Regions from separate parts of the Streptomyces sp. NPDC093111 genome, predicted to be linked through region 1. Evidence: riboswitches for the same ligand, from Rfam matches in the RefSeq annotation. Region 1 holds a riboswitch; each other region holds the start of a gene.

What was found. Region 1 has a riboswitch for cyclic di-AMP ahead of AB0Q96_RS19095 (M23 family metallopeptidase). Riboswitches for the same ligand answer to the same signal wherever they lie in the genome.
Region 2: it holds a riboswitch for cyclic di-AMP, as region 1 does, so the genes downstream of both, AB0Q96_RS24340 (LysM peptidoglycan-binding domain-containing protein) here and AB0Q96_RS19095 (M23 family metallopeptidase) in region 1, are expected to answer to the same signal.
Region 3: it holds a riboswitch for cyclic di-AMP, as region 1 does, so the genes downstream of both, AB0Q96_RS33245 (M23 family metallopeptidase) here and AB0Q96_RS19095 (M23 family metallopeptidase) in region 1, are expected to answer to the same signal.
Region 4: it holds a riboswitch for cyclic di-AMP, as region 1 does, so the genes downstream of both, AB0Q96_RS13515 (transglycosylase family protein) here and AB0Q96_RS19095 (M23 family metallopeptidase) in region 1, are expected to answer to the same signal.

What each region holds. Positions count from the first base shown of each region.
Region 1 is NZ_JBFBNW010000010.1:121,804-126,053, forward strand. Features, by position in the region: gene AB0Q96_RS19085 (pitrilysin family protein) at 1-76, shown strand, start outside; gene AB0Q96_RS19090 (pitrilysin family protein) at 103-1,470, shown strand; cyclic di-AMP (ydaO/yuaA leader) riboswitch at 1,673-1,839, shown strand; gene AB0Q96_RS19095 (M23 family metallopeptidase) at 1,852-2,622, shown strand; gene AB0Q96_RS19100 (GntR family transcriptional regulator) at 2,794-3,477, shown strand; gene AB0Q96_RS19105 (HPr family phosphocarrier protein) at 3,669-3,950, opposite strand; gene AB0Q96_RS19110 (GNAT family N-acetyltransferase) at 4,126-4,250, shown strand, end outside.
Region 2 is NZ_JBFBNW010000013.1:299,198-303,447, forward strand. Features, by position in the region: gene AB0Q96_RS24335 (oxidoreductase) at 1-822, opposite strand, end outside; gene AB0Q96_RS24340 (LysM peptidoglycan-binding domain-containing protein) at 936-1,823, opposite strand; cyclic di-AMP (ydaO/yuaA leader) riboswitch at 1,828-1,983, opposite strand; gene AB0Q96_RS24345 (hypothetical protein) at 2,543-3,562, shown strand; gene AB0Q96_RS24350 (hypothetical protein) at 3,576-4,250, shown strand, end outside.
Region 3 is NZ_JBFBNW010000024.1:92,737-96,986, forward strand. Features, by position in the region: gene AB0Q96_RS33240 (PP2C family protein-serine/threonine phosphatase) at 1-949, shown strand, start outside; cyclic di-AMP (ydaO/yuaA leader) riboswitch at 1,151-1,297, shown strand; gene AB0Q96_RS33245 (M23 family metallopeptidase) at 1,309-2,388, shown strand; gene AB0Q96_RS33250 (aldo/keto reductase) at 2,477-3,424, shown strand; gene AB0Q96_RS33255 (PrsW family intramembrane metalloprotease) at 3,462-4,250, opposite strand, start outside.
Region 4 is NZ_JBFBNW010000007.1:45,708-49,957, forward strand. Features, by position in the region: gene AB0Q96_RS13505 (septum formation initiator family protein) at 1-302, opposite strand, end outside; gene eno (phosphopyruvate hydratase) at 400-1,686, opposite strand; gene AB0Q96_RS13515 (transglycosylase family protein) at 1,946-2,677, opposite strand; cyclic di-AMP (ydaO/yuaA leader) riboswitch at 2,681-2,854, opposite strand; gene AB0Q96_RS13520 (transglycosylase family protein) at 3,110-4,135, opposite strand.

The DNA of each region.
Region 1 (4,250 bases):
CAACCGCGCCGTGCTGGTCTACGAACCGGTGGGCGCCGACGCCGACAGCGACGAGGAAGAGGGAGCGGACCAGTGACCGACACGGCCGCGTCTTTGACGAGCATGACCTTCCATCCGCAGCCCCAGCCGGGCGAGGCCAAGCCCTGGGCCTTCCCCGCCCCGGAACGCGGCGCCCTGGACAACGGGCTGACCGTGCTGCGCTGCCACCGCCCCGGCCAGCAGGTGGTGGCCGTCGAGATCTCCCTCGACGCGCCGCTGGACGCCGAGCCCGAGGGCCTGGACGGCGTGGCCACGATCATGGCCCGTGCCCTGTCCGAGGGCACCGACCAGCACTCCGCCGAGGAGTTCGCCGCCGAACTGGAGCGCTGCGGCGCCACCCTCGACGCGGCGGCCGACCACCCGGGCGTACGGGTCTCCCTGGAGGTCCCGGTCTCCCGGCTCCCCAAGGCGCTCGGCCTGCTCTCCGAGGCGCTGATCGCCCCGGCGTTCGACGAGTCCGAGGTCGAGCGGCTGGTGCGCAACCGGCTGGATGAGATCCCGCACGAGTCGGCCAACCCGGCCCGCCGCGCGGCCAAGCAGCTCTCCAAGGAGCTGTTCCCGGCCTCCGCGCGCGTCTCCCGGCCGCGTCAGGGCACCGAGGAGACCGTCGCCGCGATCGACGCCACCGCGGTCCGCGCCTTCTTCGACGCGCACGTGCGGCCCGCCACGGCCACCGCCGTGGTCGTCGGCGACCTCACCGACGTCGACCTCGACAAGGTGCTCGCCGAGACGCTGGGCGCCTGGACGGGCACCGCGGCCGACCGGCGGCGCATGCCGGCCTTCTCGGCCGACGACACCGGCCGGGTCGTCATCGTGGACCGCCCCGGCGCCGTCCAGACGCAGCTGCTCATCGGCCGCGTCGGCGCCGACCGCCACGACCGCGTGTGGCCGGCCCAGGTGCTCGGCACGTACTGCCTCGGCGGCACCCTCACCTCCCGTCTGGACCGCGTCCTGCGTGAGGAGAAGGGCTACACGTACGGCGTGCGCTCCTTCGGCCAGGTGCTGCGCTCCGACAGCGAGGGCAACGGGGCGTCGCTGCTCGCCATCAGCGGCTCGGTCGACACCCCGAACACGGGCCCGGCACTTGACGACCTGTGGAAGGTGCTGCGCACCCTCGCCGCCGACGGTCTGACGGACGCCGAGCGCGATGTGGCCGTGCAGAACCTGGTGGGCGTCGCGCCGCTCAAGTACGAGACGGCGGCCTCCGTCGCGGGCACGCTCGCCGACCAGGTCGAGCAGCACCTCGCGGACGACTACCAGGCACAGTTGTACGCGCGGCTCGCCGAGACCGGCACCGTGGAGGCGACCGCGGCCGTGGTCAACGCCTTCCCGGTGGACCGGCTCGTCACCGTGCTCGTCGGTGACGCGGCGCAGATCGAGGAGCTGGTGCGCGCCCTCGGCATCGGTGAAGTGACGGTCGTGACCGGCTGATTGAGCCGCTGTCACACCGACTCGGGGACCCCGACGACCTGGTTCGTCGGGGTCCTCCCGTTTGTCCGTATTGTTGAGAAGTGTGGTCTTCTGCCCTGTGGCATGTCTTACAAAAAGGCGTGTCTGTTTGGCGATTGACAGAAGATCGGCCTAGCTTCGATCCGACTGTTCGTCCGTAGTACGACGCCGCATCCGCGGCAACGGGCAGTCATCGCCGAGTCCCCGTAAGGCGCGAGCCTGGGGAGCCGGGGACCCAACGCAGTCCCTGGGGTGAATCGGACGCCTTCGCTCAGCGAGCGGAGGGGCCCGTAGGAGACCTTCCTGCTCCGAACCCGTCAGCTAACCCGGTAGGCGAGAGGGAAGGAAAGGATCAGCCACTACATGGCGTTCACCCGTGCCACCGGGAAGCATCGTGGACCGAGCCGTCTGGCGCGCCGCGGAGTGGGCATCGCCGGTGTGGCGACCCTCGCGACCACCGGCGTCATCGGCACCCTGGCCTCCCCGGCGTTCGCCGCCGACACGGAGCCCGTCTCCCCCGAGGACACCGGCCTCACCCAGGTGATCACCGCCGAGTCCCTCGCCGACCGGGTCGACGCCCAGGCCGCCGCCCAGGAGAAGGAGGCGGTCGAGACCGCCGCCCGGGCCAAGGCCGCCGCCGAGGCGAAGCGCAAGGCCGAGGCCCGTGCCAAGGAGCTCCGCGCCGCCAAGGAGCGCGCCGCCCGTGAGGCCGAGCGCAAGCGCCTGAGCTCCTTCCAGCTCCCCGTCTCCGGCTCGTACGTGAGCACCGGCTACAAGACCGGCGGCTCGCTCTGGTCCTCCGGCCACCACTCCGGCATCGACTTCCACGCCTCCTACGGCTCGCAGGTCGTCTCCGTGGGCTCGGGCACCGTCGTCGAGGCCGGCTGGGGCGGCGCCTACGGCAACAACATCGTCATCAAGATGAACGACGGCACGTACACCCAGTACGGTCACCTCTCCTCGATCGGCGTCTCCGTCGGCCAGACGGTCACCCCCGGCGAGCAGATCGGCATCTCCGGCTCCTCCGGCAACTCGACCGGCCCGCACCTCCACTTCGAGGCCCGCACGAGCGCCGAGTACGGATCGGACATCAACCCGATCACCTACCTCCGTGCCCGCGGGGTCCACGTCTGACGTGTGAATTCTGTGAAGAAGCCCCGGCTCGAACGAGCCGGGGCTTCTTTTTTGTGGCCGAATTACCGGGCGGCATCGGAAATTCCGACGTCCTGCAATAGAGTTCGCGAGAGTCGCGGGACGGGCGCCACTCGACGGGGTTTCGCGCGGATCACATTACGGAGGTCGGCCATGCGTGTTCCCGCGCACTCGGTATGCACGGCGATCCGGGACGACATCGTCTCCGGCGTCTTCGAGCGGGGCGCCCGGCTGACCGAGGAGCAACTCGCCCGCCGCTACGGCGTCTCCCGCGTCCCGGTCCGCGAGGCACTGCGCACCCTGGAGTCCGAGGGCTTCGTGGTCACCCGCCGGCACGCCGGCGCCCATGTCGCCGAGCCCACCGAGCAGGAGGCGGCCGACCTGCTCGACGTCCGGACCCTCCTGGAGCCGCTGGGGGCCGCCCGCGCCGCCCAGCGCCGCACCGAGGCGCACCTCAAGGTGCTGCGCGGGCTGGTCAGGCTGGGGCAGGAGCGGGCCAGGCGCGGCCAGGGCGACGACCTGGGCTCCCTCGGCGCCTGGTTCCACGAGACGCTGGCCCAGGCGTCCGGCAGCCCGCCGCTCACCGCGCTCCTCACCCAGCTGCGGCACAAGATCGCGTGGATGTACGCGGTCGAGCCCGCCGAGCGGCCCGTGGAGGCATGGGCCGAGCACGGCGCCATCGTCGACGCCGTCGCGCGCGGGGACGCCGAACGGGCCCGCGCCCTGACCGCCCTGCACGTGGAGCGCGCCCTGCCGCTGCACCGGCCGCGCCGTCCGGAGCGGGCGCGTGTGAGGGTTTCGCAACATGTCGTCAACACCGCGGGTCCGCGGAATTAACACCGACGCCGTATACAAGGGGAAGGAAATGCGGACGGCCGATCGGTTCGGGCCGCCCTATTCCGGATTCCTGATGCGCGCTGCCCGGTTCCGTAAAGGAAAAGCGGCCGGCCGTAATGCAGAAAAGGCCGCGCCCGCCGGAATTCCGGCAGGTGCGGCCCTTCGCGATCCGTCGTCGGGGAGGAGACGGGTCAGACGGTCTCGGGGAGCTCCTCGAGACCCTCGGCGACCAGCTTCGCGAGGCGGTCGAGCGCGGCCTCGGCGCCATCGGCGTCCGAAGCGAGCACGATCTCCTCGCCGCCCTGGGCACCCAGGCCGAGCACCGCGAGCATGGACGCGGCGTTGACCGGGTTGCCGTCGGCCTTGGCGATCGTCACGGGGACGCCGGCGGCCGTGGCGGCACGGACGAAGATGGAGGCGGGGCGGGCGTGCAGGCCCTCGGCCCAGCCGACGTTGACGCGGCGCTCAGCCATGGTGGTTGCCCTTCAACTTTCAGCGGTTGTCTAGACCAGTCTCTCACGGGCGGCGTCGTGCTCGTACCGACCTTCGGCCCCTTTGGGGGCGGCCGTTAGGCCCTCCCTACCTTGCACGGCGGGCACCCGCCGCGCGACCGGTGCCGCTGTCGGACCCCGGCCGTACGCTTGCCCCATGCAGAGCGCGTCGGAACAGTCCGAACAGCCGGAACACGCGTATCCCGACCACTGGGAAGCGGACGTGGTCCTCCGTGACGGCGGCACCGCGCGCATCCGGCCCATCACCACCGACGACGCCGA
Region 2 (4,250 bases), on a different contig from region 1:
GGGCGGGCCGCGCCAGCCCAGCTTGGGGCCGATGAAGGCGTCGGGGCGCACGCCGGGGGCGGTGGCGGCGTACAGGGTGGGCAGCGCGCCGCCGGTGGCGGGCTGGGCGATGATCCGGTTGCCCAGTTCCATCAGGCGCGCGGCGGTCTTGCGGCCCTCCTGTCGGGGGCCGGCCGTCTGCAGGTTGGTGGCGGCGTAGCCGGGGTGGGCGGCGGCCGCGACGATCCCGGAGCCGGCGGCGGCCAGGCGGCGGGAGAGTTCGTGGACGAAGAGGAGGTTGGCCGTCTTGGACCGCCCGTAGGCGATCCAGCGCCGGTAGCCGCGTTCGGCGTTGAGGTCGGTGTGGTCCAGGTCGGCGAGCGCGTGGAAGCCGCTGGAGAGGCTGACGATCCGGGCGTCCGGGGTGCGCAGCAGCTGGGGCATGAGCAGCCCGGTGAGCGCGAAGTGGCCGAGGTGGTTCACGCCGAACTGGGTTTCGAAGCCGTCGGCGGTGCGGCCGTGGGGCAGGGCCATCACGCCCGCGTTGTTGACGAGCAGGTCGAGTCGCTCGTCGGCTTCGGCGCGGGCGGCGGCGAAGGCGCGCACGGAGGCGAGGTCGCCGAGGTCGAGCGGTGCGAACGCGGCGGAGGCGTGCGGGACCTCGTCGCGCAGCCGGGACAGGGCGGCCTCGCCGCGGGTGCGGCTGCGGCAGGCGAGGACGACGTGGGCCCCGGCGCGGGCCAGCTCGCGGGCGGTGACGTATCCGATGCCGCTGTTGGCTCCGGTGACCACCGCCGTGCGCCCTCCCTGGGAGGGGATGTTCCGCGCGTTCCAGCCCGTCATCTCCGATGGCTCCTTCCGGCCGTGGTGCCCCCATGCTGCCGCTACCGAGGGTAACGACAATCATAGGGACACCTCGGCGAAGCGCCTCGGCCGGGAGAGCTCGCGCGGTGCCGTCAGTAGGCGCTGTTGACGTTGTCGATCGAGCCGTAGCGGTCGGCCGCGTAGTTGCAGGCGGCGGTGATGTTGGCGACCGGGTCGTACAGGTCGAAGGGGGTGCCGGCGACGTGGTAGGCCCGGAAGGTGGGCTCGATCACCTGGAGCAGGCCCTTGGACGGGGTGCCGGCGAGGGCGTTGGAGTCCCAGTTGTTGATGGCCAGCGGGTTGCCCGAGGACTCGCGCATGATGTTGCGGTGGATGCCGTCGTAGGTGCCAGGGATGCCGTTCTTGGCCATGATGGCGAGCGACTCGCGGATCCAGCCGTCCAGGTCGTTCGAGTACGAGATGGCGGCGGCGGAGGAGACGGCGGGCGCCTGGGCCGCGGCCTGGACCACGGCGGGCGAGGCGGCGGACGCCTGACGGGCGACCGCCGGGAGCGCGGCGGCGGCGCCGGTCGCGGCGGCCGGACGCGCCGCCGCCGGGCGCGCGGCGTTGTCGGTGCCCTTGGCGTTCCCGGTGTCGAGGGCGAGTCGCAGGCCGGGACGGATGAGGCTCGGGTCCGCGCCGACGGCGGCGCGGTTGTCGCGGTAGATCGTCTTCCAGCCGCCGCTCACGTGGTGCTTCCGGGCGATTTTCGAGAGCGAGTCGCCGGCGACCACGGAATAGCGCACGAGACCGTTCGTCTTCACCGTCTGGGCCACGGCCTTTTCGACTGCGACGGATGTGACGGACGCGACGTTCGCCACCGAGTGGACGGCCCTCGGGGCGCTCGGGGTCTGGGCCGACGCGCCGGTGGCCGCGGCGAGCGGCAGGGCGAGTGCGGCGCTGCCGGTGATGCCGACGACGGCCAGCCCTCGGGCGAGCGGGGTGGTCGTGCGGCGGCGGTGCTTCCCGGTTCCACGCATGGCGCATTCCTCTCCTTCGCCTGCGAGGTGAGCTGTCGGGTTCGAGCAGGAGCTGCCCGGCCGCGCTGGCGCGCGGCTTCACCCCGAGCCGCCCCGGAGACCGGGACGGCGGAGAACCTGGGTCCCCCGCTCCTGCCGTACGGGTGAGTGAGTGCGGTGCCCGGGCGGCGGCAGGATTCGGCGTTCCGTCCGGATGACGGGTGACCGTAGGCGAAGGCGAACGGCGAGAACAAGCGCCTGATTCGCAAAAGCAAGCAGATCTTTTACGGGGCGGAAATGGATCAATCGACGCGTCGTGATCCTTTTCCCCAACTCGTTCCCGGGGGTTCGCGCATGACGCCACGACAGCATTCCGGGAGAATGCCCGACCGTGACTCAGATCACCAGGCCCTACTTAATAGGACATGTCCGAATCCAATGGATTTGAGAACTTAGCCTCGATCCTCCGTGACGGTCCGTCGGTTCCTTCGGCGGGCCGTTTCGGCTGTTCGGACTGGTGGCAGCCGGGCTGATGGCCCGGCTGTCGCGTCGGGTGGGCGTCGGTGATCACGCCGGTCCAGGGCAGTGGCGGGCGAACCGCACCGCTGTGCCGGCCGGCTTCCGCACGTGCTCGCGCACGCCGGCCCGAGCGGTCAGTCGGCGGCCGGGAACAGGGGTGGCGGGGGCAGCCCCTTTGGCGTGTGTCACGATCTCCCCCGACCTGTGGGGGGTGTTGCTGAATGGCGCAGGACATTGCGCTGCGGCCGGTGGTGGATCCGGCCCTCGAAGGCGCGGAGCGCGCGCTGCTGGAGAAGTCCGCCGACGGACTCTTCCCAGCCACGCTGCCGCTGCCCGAGGATCCGGGGCTGGGCGGCCGTACCAAGGCGGACATCTGGACGGCCCTGGGGGTCTCCGCGGTGTGCGCGCTCCTGCCGGTGACGATCCTGTGGGCGCTGATCGGCGTGTGGCCCGGCCTGGCCGTCGGGCTCGCGGCGCAGGCGGGGCTGATCTGGGTCGGGGTCCAGTTCGGGTTCGAGGCGTTCGTCCTGACCGTCGTGGGCGTGCACCTGCTGGCCTGGCTGCTGATCGTCGTCCTCGGCTGCGGGACCGACGAGCGGCAGCGGGTGGCCCGGCTGCGCCACGGCCGCTACTACCTGGCCGAGGACTTCGGCGACGACTCCCTGCGCGAGCTGCTGGGCCACTCGCCGCTGCGCCGGATGGAACGCGCCCAGGCCGCCGTGACGGCGGTACTCCAGTCGCAGGTCGACCGGGAAGGGCTGCTGGACGACATCGCCAACGACGTGACGCTGCCGGCCCAACAGTACGAGATCGCCCAGCGCCTGGCCGAGCTGACCCGGCTGGCGCGGAGGGTGCGCACCGCTGCCGGGGACGCCTCCGGCTCGCGGGTGGAGGAGGTGCTGCGGACTCAGCGGCAGGCGCTGCGGCTGTCGTCGAGCGCGCTGGAGGAGCGGGTGGAGGCGCTGGAGCGGTACGCCGAGAACACCCGCGCGGCGGACGCGGCGTACCGCGAGTGGGAGGCCGTACGAGAGCTGGAGCAACTCGGCGAGGACATGCACGAGCTGGTGGTGAACACGGTGCGGGACGAGCTGGCCGTCGCCGAGATCGAGGGGCTCGCCGACCGGTCCCGGTTCCAGGACCTGCACCGGATGCTGGACGAGGCGCGGGAGGCGGGGCTGCTGGCCACGCGGTTCGCCGACGAGCCGGCCGACCGCCGGTCCGGCGACAGCGGCCGGGCGTGAGGGGGAGGACGACATGACGCGGACATCCCAGCCGAGACGCGCGTTCCACTCCGGCCGCGGCAAGAAGACCTTCGACCGGATCCCGGGCGGGTTCTACCTGGTCGGCGTCCTGGTGATCCTCTTCGAGGTGGTCACGCTCGGCGCCGTGGGCCTGGCCCTGGCCGTCGGCGACCCGAGCGACGACGGGGCATCCCCGGACAAGCAACCCCGGCGGGTCGAGGTCACCTACATCGCGACGGGCGACCACCCCTCGGTGAACCTCACCGTCGGGGAGGCGAACGGCGACCACACGCCCCACGGGGTCGTCATCCTGCCGTACCGCAAGACCGTCGAGCTGGCGGCGGGCGCCGACTTCTATCTGGACGTCAGAAGCCGCGAGGACCAGGAAGGGGGCACTCTCACGTGCACCGTGCTGGTCGGCGGCAAGGTGGTCCAGCAGGCGCACAGCACACCGGACTCCTCGTCCGCCACCTGCGCGGGCAGCACCGCGGACGCCCCGCGGCGGGGCATCCCCGTGCCCACTCTCACCCCCGGCGCCTCCCCGCTGCCCGAGGAGCGGCGGCTCACCGGGACCGTCAAGGTGCCGGACTACCCGGGCGAGGGCTCGCCGGTCATCGGCACCGTCACGGACTCCTCCCTGGAGTACGCGGAGCTGGGCGGCACGTGGGACCGGAGCAAGACGCAGGAT
Region 3 (4,250 bases), on a different contig from region 1:
GGCGCGGGTGATCGCGGCGACGGTGCAGAAGGCGGTGCTGCCGACGCCCGCCGAGCGGATCGGCGGGCTGCGGATCGCGGCCCGGTACGAGGCGGCGCAGGCCGACGCGTTCATCGGCGGCGACCTGTTCGCCGTCCAGGACACGCCCTACGGCGTACGGCTGATCGTCGGCGACGTGCGGGGCAAGGGGCTCGACGCGGTGGAGGCCGTGGCCGTGGTCATCGGCGCCTTCCGGGAGGCGGCCGAGCTGGAGCCCACGCTGGAGGGCGTGGCACAGCGGCTGGAAGGGGCGCTGGACCGCGAGGGCACGCGGCGGGACGGGCTCGACGCCTTCGAGGGGTTCACGACGGCGGTCCTCGCGGAGATCCCGCGCGCCGAGGGTGGTGGCGGCGGTGGCGGCGGTGTCGTGCGGGTCGTGAACCGGGGGCACCCGGAGCCGCTGCTGCTGTACGGGGACGGCGGGGTCGGTCGGCTCCAGCCGACCGAGCCCGCGCTGCCGCTGGGGATGGGAGAGCTGGCGATGTGGCCCGACCGGGCCGACGAGAGGCCGTACCCGGTGGGCGCGACGCTGCTGCTCTACACGGACGGTCTCTCGGAGGCGCGGGACGCGCGCGGGGTCTTCTACGATCCGGCGGAGCGGCTCGCGGGGCGGCTCTTCCCCGGCCCGGAGGAACTCCTGGACGCGCTGGTGGCGGATGTGCGCCGGCACACCGGCGGGGGTTCGAACGACGACATGGCGCTGCTCGCGGTGAGCCGCCCGGCGGCGGGACAGCCGGAACGGCGCCGGACCATGCCGGTGGTGCCGCCGGAGGAGGCCCCGGAGACGTCGGCGGGGGCGCCGTCCGAAGGGGGGCGGGGGGCGCCTCGGGACGGGTCGCGGGAGGTGCCTCGGGACGGGTCGCGGGAAGGGCCTCCGGACGGGCCTCGGAACGGTGGTGACGGGACGTAGTCGAGGGGTGTCGCTCCGATAACAATTGATGCAACGTCAGATTCCCGCTGTGACGCGGATCCTGTCTGACCGGGGGTCAACTCGGGCCATTCCCTCTCAATTCAGCTAATGATCAAGGGGAACGGCTTGGAATCGGGAGGCCGTGTCTATTAACGTTCGATAACGCAGCGCGGTCGTCACAGCCGTCGCAAGAGACGGCACCGTGCGCGTGCGCCGAATCCCGCAAGGGAACCGGGGAACCACCACTTGGGGTGAATCGGGCCACGCCGCACCCGTGCGGCACACCCGTAGGAGACCTTCCTGCTCCGAACCCGTCAGCTAACCCGGTAGGCGAGAAGGAAGGAAAGGAGAGCGCCTCCGTGGCGTCCGACACCCCTGCTCCCGAAGCCCCCTTCGACTCTTTCGGCGCCCATGGCGCCGCGGGCGCGGGCGGGGAGGAATGGAACCCCACCGAGGACTCGCTGCGGGCCCAGAACCGCTCCGGCGGCCGGCACCGGGTCGTCAAGCAGCGCTCCAACTTCGCCCGCTCCTCCACCGTCCTCGGTGTCGGCGTCATCGCCGCCGTCGGCGCGGGCGGCCTGGCCACCGCGCAGGAGAAGCCCCCGGTCGCCATCTCCCTGCCGGACCTCGACCTGCCCGACGCCTCCGCGCTCCCCGGCATCGGCGACCTGATCGGCGGCAAGGACAAGGGCTCCGGCGACAGCGCGCAGGTCGCGAACAACGCGCAGCCGCTCACCGCCCTCACCTACACCGCGCCCGAGGACAGCACCTCCGCCGACGCGCCCGCGGGGTCCAAGCAGCAGGCCGCCGACGCCGGCGAGGCGCTGCGCGCCCGCATCCTCCAGCAGGCCGAGCAGCAGCAGGCCGCCGCCGACACCGCCGAGAAGGAGGCGGCGCAGAAGGCCGCCGCCGAGAAGGCGGCGAAGGAGGCCGAGGCGAAGGCCGAGGCGGCGGAGAAGGCGGCGGCCGAGGCGAAGAAGAAGGCCGAGGCGGAAGCCGCGGCGAAGGCCGAGGCCGAGCGCCTGGCCAAGCTGGCCGCCAGCTACTCGCTGCCCACCTCCTCGTACACGCTGACCTCCACCTACGGCGAGGCCGGCTCGATGTGGTCCTCCGGCTACCACACCGGCCTGGACTTCGCCGCGCCCACCGGCACCCCGGTCAAGGCCGTCCACAGCGGCACCGTGAAGTCGGCCGGCTGGTCCGGCTCGTACGGCTACCGGATCGTCCTCGAACTCGAGGACGGCACCGAGGTCTGGTACTGCCACCTGTCCTCGATGACGGTCGGCGCGGGCCAGTCCGTCGGCACCGCCGACACCATCGGCCGGGTCGGCGCCACCGGCAACGTCACCGGCCCCCACCTCCACCTGGAGGTCCACACCCCGTCCGGCGGCGGCATCGACCCGGCGAGCTGGCTGCGGTCGAAGGGCCTCAGCCTCTGACGTCCGCCGGGGCCCGCGCCCGGACATCCGTCCGGACGTCCTTCGCCGAAGCGGAATAGGCCCGGCCGTGCGGGGGGTTGATCAACCCATGACTTCTCTCCGCAAGCTGGGCTCCTCCGACCTGCACGTCTTCCCGCTCGCCCTCGGCGGCAACGTCTTCGGCTGGAGCGCCGACGAGGCGCAGTCCTTCGCCGTCCTCGACGCGTACACCGCCGCGGGCGGCAACTTCGTCGACACCGCCGACGTCTACTCCGCGTGGGCCGAGGGCCACGAGGGCGGTGAGTCCGAGACCGTCATCGGCCGCTGGCTCGCCTCCCGCGGCAAGCGCGCCGACGTCCTCGTGGCGACCAAGGCCGGTGCCCACCCCCGCTTCAAGGGGCTCGGCGCGGCCACCATCAAGGGCGCCGTCGAGGAGTCGCTGCGCCGCCTCGGCACGGACTACATCGACCTCTTCTACACGCACTTCGACGACGAGTCGGTGCCGGTCGAGGAGATCGTCACCGCGCTCGACCAGCTGGTGAAGGACGGCAAGGTCCGGGCCGTCGCCGCCTCCAACATCTCCCCGGAGCGGCTGCGCGCCTCGCTCGACTTCGCCGAGGCCGAGGGGCTCGCCCGCTACGTCGCCCTCCAGCCGCACTACAACCTGGTCTCCCGCGAGACCTACGAGGGCGCCCTCCTGGAGACCGCCGAGCGGGCCGGCCTCGCCGCCGTGCCGTACTTCGGGCTCGCCTCGGGCTTCCTCACCGGCAAGTACCGCCCCGGCACCACCGTGGCCAGCGTCCGCGCCGAGGGAGCGGCCAAGCACCTGGAGACCGAGCGGGGCCAGAAGGTGCTCGCCGCGCTCGACGCGGTCGCCGAGGCGCACGACGCCGAGCCGGCCACCGTCGCCCTGGCCTGGCTGGCCTCCCGCCCCACCGTCGTCGCTCCGATCGCCTCGGCCCGCACGGTCGAGCAGCTGCCCGCCCTCGTCGCCGTCGCCGACCTGGAGCTGACGCCCGCGGAGCTCGCGGTGCTGGACGAGGCATCGGCGGTCTGACCCGACCGCCCCGCCGCCCGCGCCGGCCGCCGCCGTACTAGCTGCGGTACGGGTTGTAGCCGCCGTAGTCCAGGTACTGCGGCGGCGCCCAGACCCGGCCCGTGGCCCGTGCGGCGTAGGTGAGCGCGGGCGAGGCCACCTGCCTGCGCTGCCACAGGTGGTGCAGCAGCTCCTGCTCGCGGGCCGCGAAGTCCGGGGCCGCCTGGCCGCGTCCGGCCCGGTGGCGCAGGAAGGCCAGCGTGGTGGCGAAGGACTCGTACTCGCCGACCGCCTGCGCGGCCGCCTTCCCGTACGTACGGGCGGCGAAGCCGCGGGCCAGCGCGCGGGCCCGCATCGAGGAGAGCGCGAGCGGTTCGTCGTGCGCGAGCCACCCGGCCGTCGCGTAGGCCGGGAGCTCGCCGGATATCGTGCGCAGCTCCTTCTGCCGGCTCCATATCGCGAGCCAGGTCAGCAGGGCGAAGACCGGGACCATGAACATCCCGTACACGGCGAGGAACGCCAGCGGGTGGAAGGTCGCCGAACCGTTCCACAGGGCGTGCATGCCCATGCCGAGCAGCAGGCCGGTGAGCGGGAACAGCACCAGCCGGGTGCGGCGGAAGCGGGCGCCGGCCGCGAGGGCGGCGGCGAAGCCGAAGCCGAGGCCGGTGAGCGAGGTGAACAGCGGGTGGGCGAACGGCGACATGATGATCCGGACGAGGAAGGTCCCGAAGGTCATGGAGCCGAGCCCGGTGGAGCCGATCTCCTGGTCCTCGCCGAAGGCGTTGCCCAGGTAGAGGATGTTCTCGGTGAACGCGAAGCCGGTGGCCGTGAACCCGGCGTAGACGAG
Region 4 (4,250 bases), on a different contig from region 1:
TAGGCGGGGTCCTGGAGGCGGGCCTTCTCGTCCCGCAGCTCCTCGACCCGCTGGGCGGCCTCGGCGGACCGGCGCTGCTGGTCGTCGATCTCGCCCTGCTGGGAGACGTACTGCCGCATCGGGTAGGCGAGCGCCACCACGAGCGAGCAGACGACCAGCGCGAGGAAGGCCGCGCGGCCGGTGAGGCGGGAGCGGCGGGCCTGGCGGCGGGTCTGGGAGCGGTAGACACGGGCGGCGGTCTGCTCGCCGAGCAGCCTGATCCGGGTCGCGGTCGAGAACCGGTCCCGGTCCTTCACGGCCATGTCGTACGCCTCCCCTGTCGCTTCCGGCCCTCTTCACACGCACGTCCCCGCACACGGTACGGGACCGAGTGCGGGGACGTACGGATCAGAGCAGGTGTCAGCCCTTGAAGCGCGGGAAGGCGCTGCGGCCGGCGTAGACCGCGGCGTCGTCGAGGATCTCCTCGATGCGCAGCAGCTGGTTGTACTTGGCGACGCGCTCGGAGCGGGCCGGGGCGCCGGTCTTGATCTGGCCGCAGTTGGTGGCGACGGCGAGGTCGGCGATGGTGACGTCCTCGGTCTCGCCGGAGCGGTGCGACATCATGCACTTGAAGCCGCTGCGCTGGGCCAGCTCGACGGCGTCCAGGGTCTCGGTCAGCGAGCCGATCTGGTTGACCTTGACCAGGAGGGCGTTCGCGGAGCCCTCCTCGATGCCGCGGGCGAGGCGCTCCGGGTTGGTGACGAACAGGTCGTCGCCGACCAGCTGCACCTTGGCGCCCAGCTTGTCGGTGATGACCTTCCAGCCGGCCCAGTCGTCCTCGAACAGCGGGTCCTCGATGGAGACCAGCGGGTACGCGGAGACGAGCTCCTCGTAGTACTCGGTCATCTCGGCGGCCGAGCGGGACTTGCCCTCGAACTCGTACTTGCCGTCCTTGTAGAACTCGGAGGCGGCGCAGTCGAGCGCGAGCGCGATGTCCTTGCCCGGGACGTAGCCGGCCTGCTTGACGGCCTCCAGGATGAGGTCGAGCGCGGCGCGGTTGGACTCCAGGTTCGGGGCGAAGCCGCCCTCGTCGCCGAGGCCGGTGGACAGGCCCTTGTCCTTCAGGACCTTCTTGAGGGTGTGGTAGACCTCGGTGCCCCAGCGCAGGGCCTCGGAGAAGGACTCGGCGCCGATCGGCGCGATCATGAACTCCTGGATGTCCACGTTGGAGTCGGCGTGCGAGCCGCCGTTCAGGATGTTCATCATCGGAACGGGCAGCAGGTGCGCGTTCGGGCCGCCGAGGTAGCGGAAGAGCGGCAGGTCCGAGGCCTCGGACGCGGCGTGCGCGACGGCGAGGGAGACGCCGAGGATGGCGTTGGCGCCGAGCGAGGACTTGTCCGGGGTGGCGTCCAGGTCGAACATCGCCTGGTCGATCAGACGCTGCTCGGTGGCGTCGTAGCCGACGAGCTCCGGGCCGATCTGCTCGATGACCGCGAGGACGGCCTTCTCGACACCCTTGCCCTGGTAACGGTTGGGGTCACCGTCGCGGAGCTCAAGGGCCTCGAACGCACCGGTGGAGGCACCGGACGGCACGGCAGCACGACCGGTGCTGCCGTCGTCGAGGCCGACCTCGACCTCGACCGTGGGGTTGCCTCGGGAGTCCAGGATTTCCCGGGCTACGACGACGTCGATGGACGGCACGAGCATCTCCTTCTGGGATGTGACGCTGGTTGTGACGCATGCGGCAAGGTCTCGTTCGCCTTGCGACATGAGCCTAACCGGCTCCGGGCCTCCGGCCAGCCGGACGCCCGCCCCCTGGGACGAAAAAGGACCCAAGGGCACGTATCTGAGGACGAAAGACCCGTCACTACCGATCGGTAGGGGTCTGAACGGGGAAACCCCGGTCCGGAGCGCACGGGGGAAGGCGCTACGGACCGGGGTGGTCACCGCGGGTGGGTCGTCAGGCTCACTTGAGGTGGAGCTGCTGGCCCGGGTAGATCAGGTCGGCGTTGTCGACGACGTCCTTGTTCAGCTCGAACAGCTTGGCCCAGCCGCCCTTGACGCCGTGCGCCTGGGCGATCTTGCTGAGGGTGTCGCCGGCGACGACCTTGTACTCGCCGTCGCCCTTCTGCACCTTCTTGCCGGTCGGAGTGGTGACCGTCTTCTTGGAGACGGTCTTCTTCGACGTGGTCTTCGGCGCCTGGCGCTGCTCGCTGCGGGTCGTCGGCTGCTCGGTGGAGCGCTTCGACGAGGAGGAGCTGGAGGAGGAAGAGGAGGAGCTGGGGCTCGACGAGCTCGACGAGGCGGAGCCACCGTCGTACGCGGCGTTGGAGAGACCCACGCCACAGCTCGGCCACGCGCCCTTGCCCTGGCCGGCCAGGACCTTCTCGGCGATGGCGATCTGCTGCGACTTCGACGCCTGGTTGGCGGTCGCGGCGTAGGCGGTGCCGCCGTACGCGGCCCAGGTGGAGGCCGAGAACTGCAGGCCGCCGTAGTAACCGTTGCCGGTGTTGATGGACCAGTTGCCGCCGGACTCGCACGCGGCGACGGCGTCCCACTCGGAGGTGGTGGCGGCCGAGGCGGTGCCCGCGGTCATCAGCGGGGCGGCGACGGCGACACCGGTGACGCCGACGAGCGTGGCGACGCGGGTGGCCTTGGAGGGACGGCGGTGTTTGCCCTTGTTACCGGAAAACAGCATGGGAATTCTCCTCACCGACGCCTACGAGGTGAGCTGTCGGGTTCGGGCGAGTGAGTTGCCCGGCCGCGTGTCCTTGCACGCGGCTTCACCCCAAGCCGATCGTCGGCCGTCTGTCTCAACGGCCGGGGCCGGCACTTACCTTGGGTCCCCCGGTCCTGCCTTCGGCGCTTGCGCGACGACTTCCCGTCGGTCGGCGGCAGGATTCGGCGTACCGGTCGACGGGGCCCGCGGTGGCGAGCGGTGATGACCGTAGACATAGACCCGGGGGAAGTTCAAAGACCATCAACCCGGAAATATCGCCCCTACTTGCTCCCCCGGGAGGGGTGTTTGCGCAGGTGAGGGGCGACGCAAGCAAACTTTGCGGACGTGACACGCCAGTTCGGCAAGAGAGACCCATGTCTCACTTACTCATAACGGACATTCAGCAGCGAACTACTCCGCCGCCGCGACGGTTTCGGCCTTCAACTCAAGGCTCTGACCAGGGATGATGAGGTCCGGGTCGGCGCCGACCGTGTTCTTGTTGGCGTCATAGAGGGCGGCCCACCCGCCGGGCAGCGCGTTCTCCTGCGCAATGTCCGACAGGCTGTCACCCGGCTTGACGGTGTATTCGTCGGCCTTGCCCGAGTTGTCCGCCTTCTTCCCGGCGACCGCGCTCTCCGCCGAGCCCTTACCGCCGGTCACGTCACCCGTCGACCCGTCAGCCGGGGCCGCGTGACGCCCGGATTCAGGCGTGGTGTCCGAGTTGCCCGAATTCTCCGACGCGGCGTCACCGCGGTGCTTGCCCGTGCCGGGAGAGGCCGGGTCCGTCGCGTCGGGCGTACCGGGCGTCACCGGCGTACCGGGCGTGACGGAGCCGTCCGGCGTGCCCGGCGTCGCGGAGCCGTCGGGGGTGGCCGGGGTCGCGGGCGGGGTCGTGGCGGTGCCCGACGGGGTGGCCGGGGTCACCGGGGCGGCCGGGGTGGCCGGGGTCGTGGTGCTCGCCCCCGAGCCGGCCGGACGGCCGTCCGTCCGGTTGGACTCGGCGACCGGGCCCGTGGACGCCTTGGGCTTCGCGGCGGACCCCGGGGAGACGGCGGGCTTCCTGCCGTCGTTCTTCAGGCCGGCGATCGGGGCGCAGGTGGCCCACTGGGTGTCGCCCGCGGCGAGCGCCTTGTCGGCGATGGCGATCTGCTGCGCCCGGCTGGCGAGGTCGGGGCTCGGCGCGTACGCCAGGCCGCCGTGCTTCTCCCAGCTCTCCTGGGTGAACTGGAGACCGCCGTAGAGCCCGTTGCCGAAGTTGGCGCTCCACGCGCCGCCCGACTCGCATTCGGCGACCCGGTCCCAGGTCGGGGCGTCCGCCGCGGAGGCGGAGCCGGTGGCGAGCAACGGCAGGGCCAGGGCCGAGCCGGTGACACCCGCCGCGACGACGAGGGCGGGGGCCTGGCGGGGTCTGCGGTGTCGTCCGTTCCCGGAGCGCATACGGACTGCCTTTCGCGTGGCGGCTGAGATTCCGGTGAACGTAGCGGCATTCGAACGTGAGTCACAAGTCGATGCAGCGGAGATCACGCGAAGATCACATTCTTGACGCCCCGTC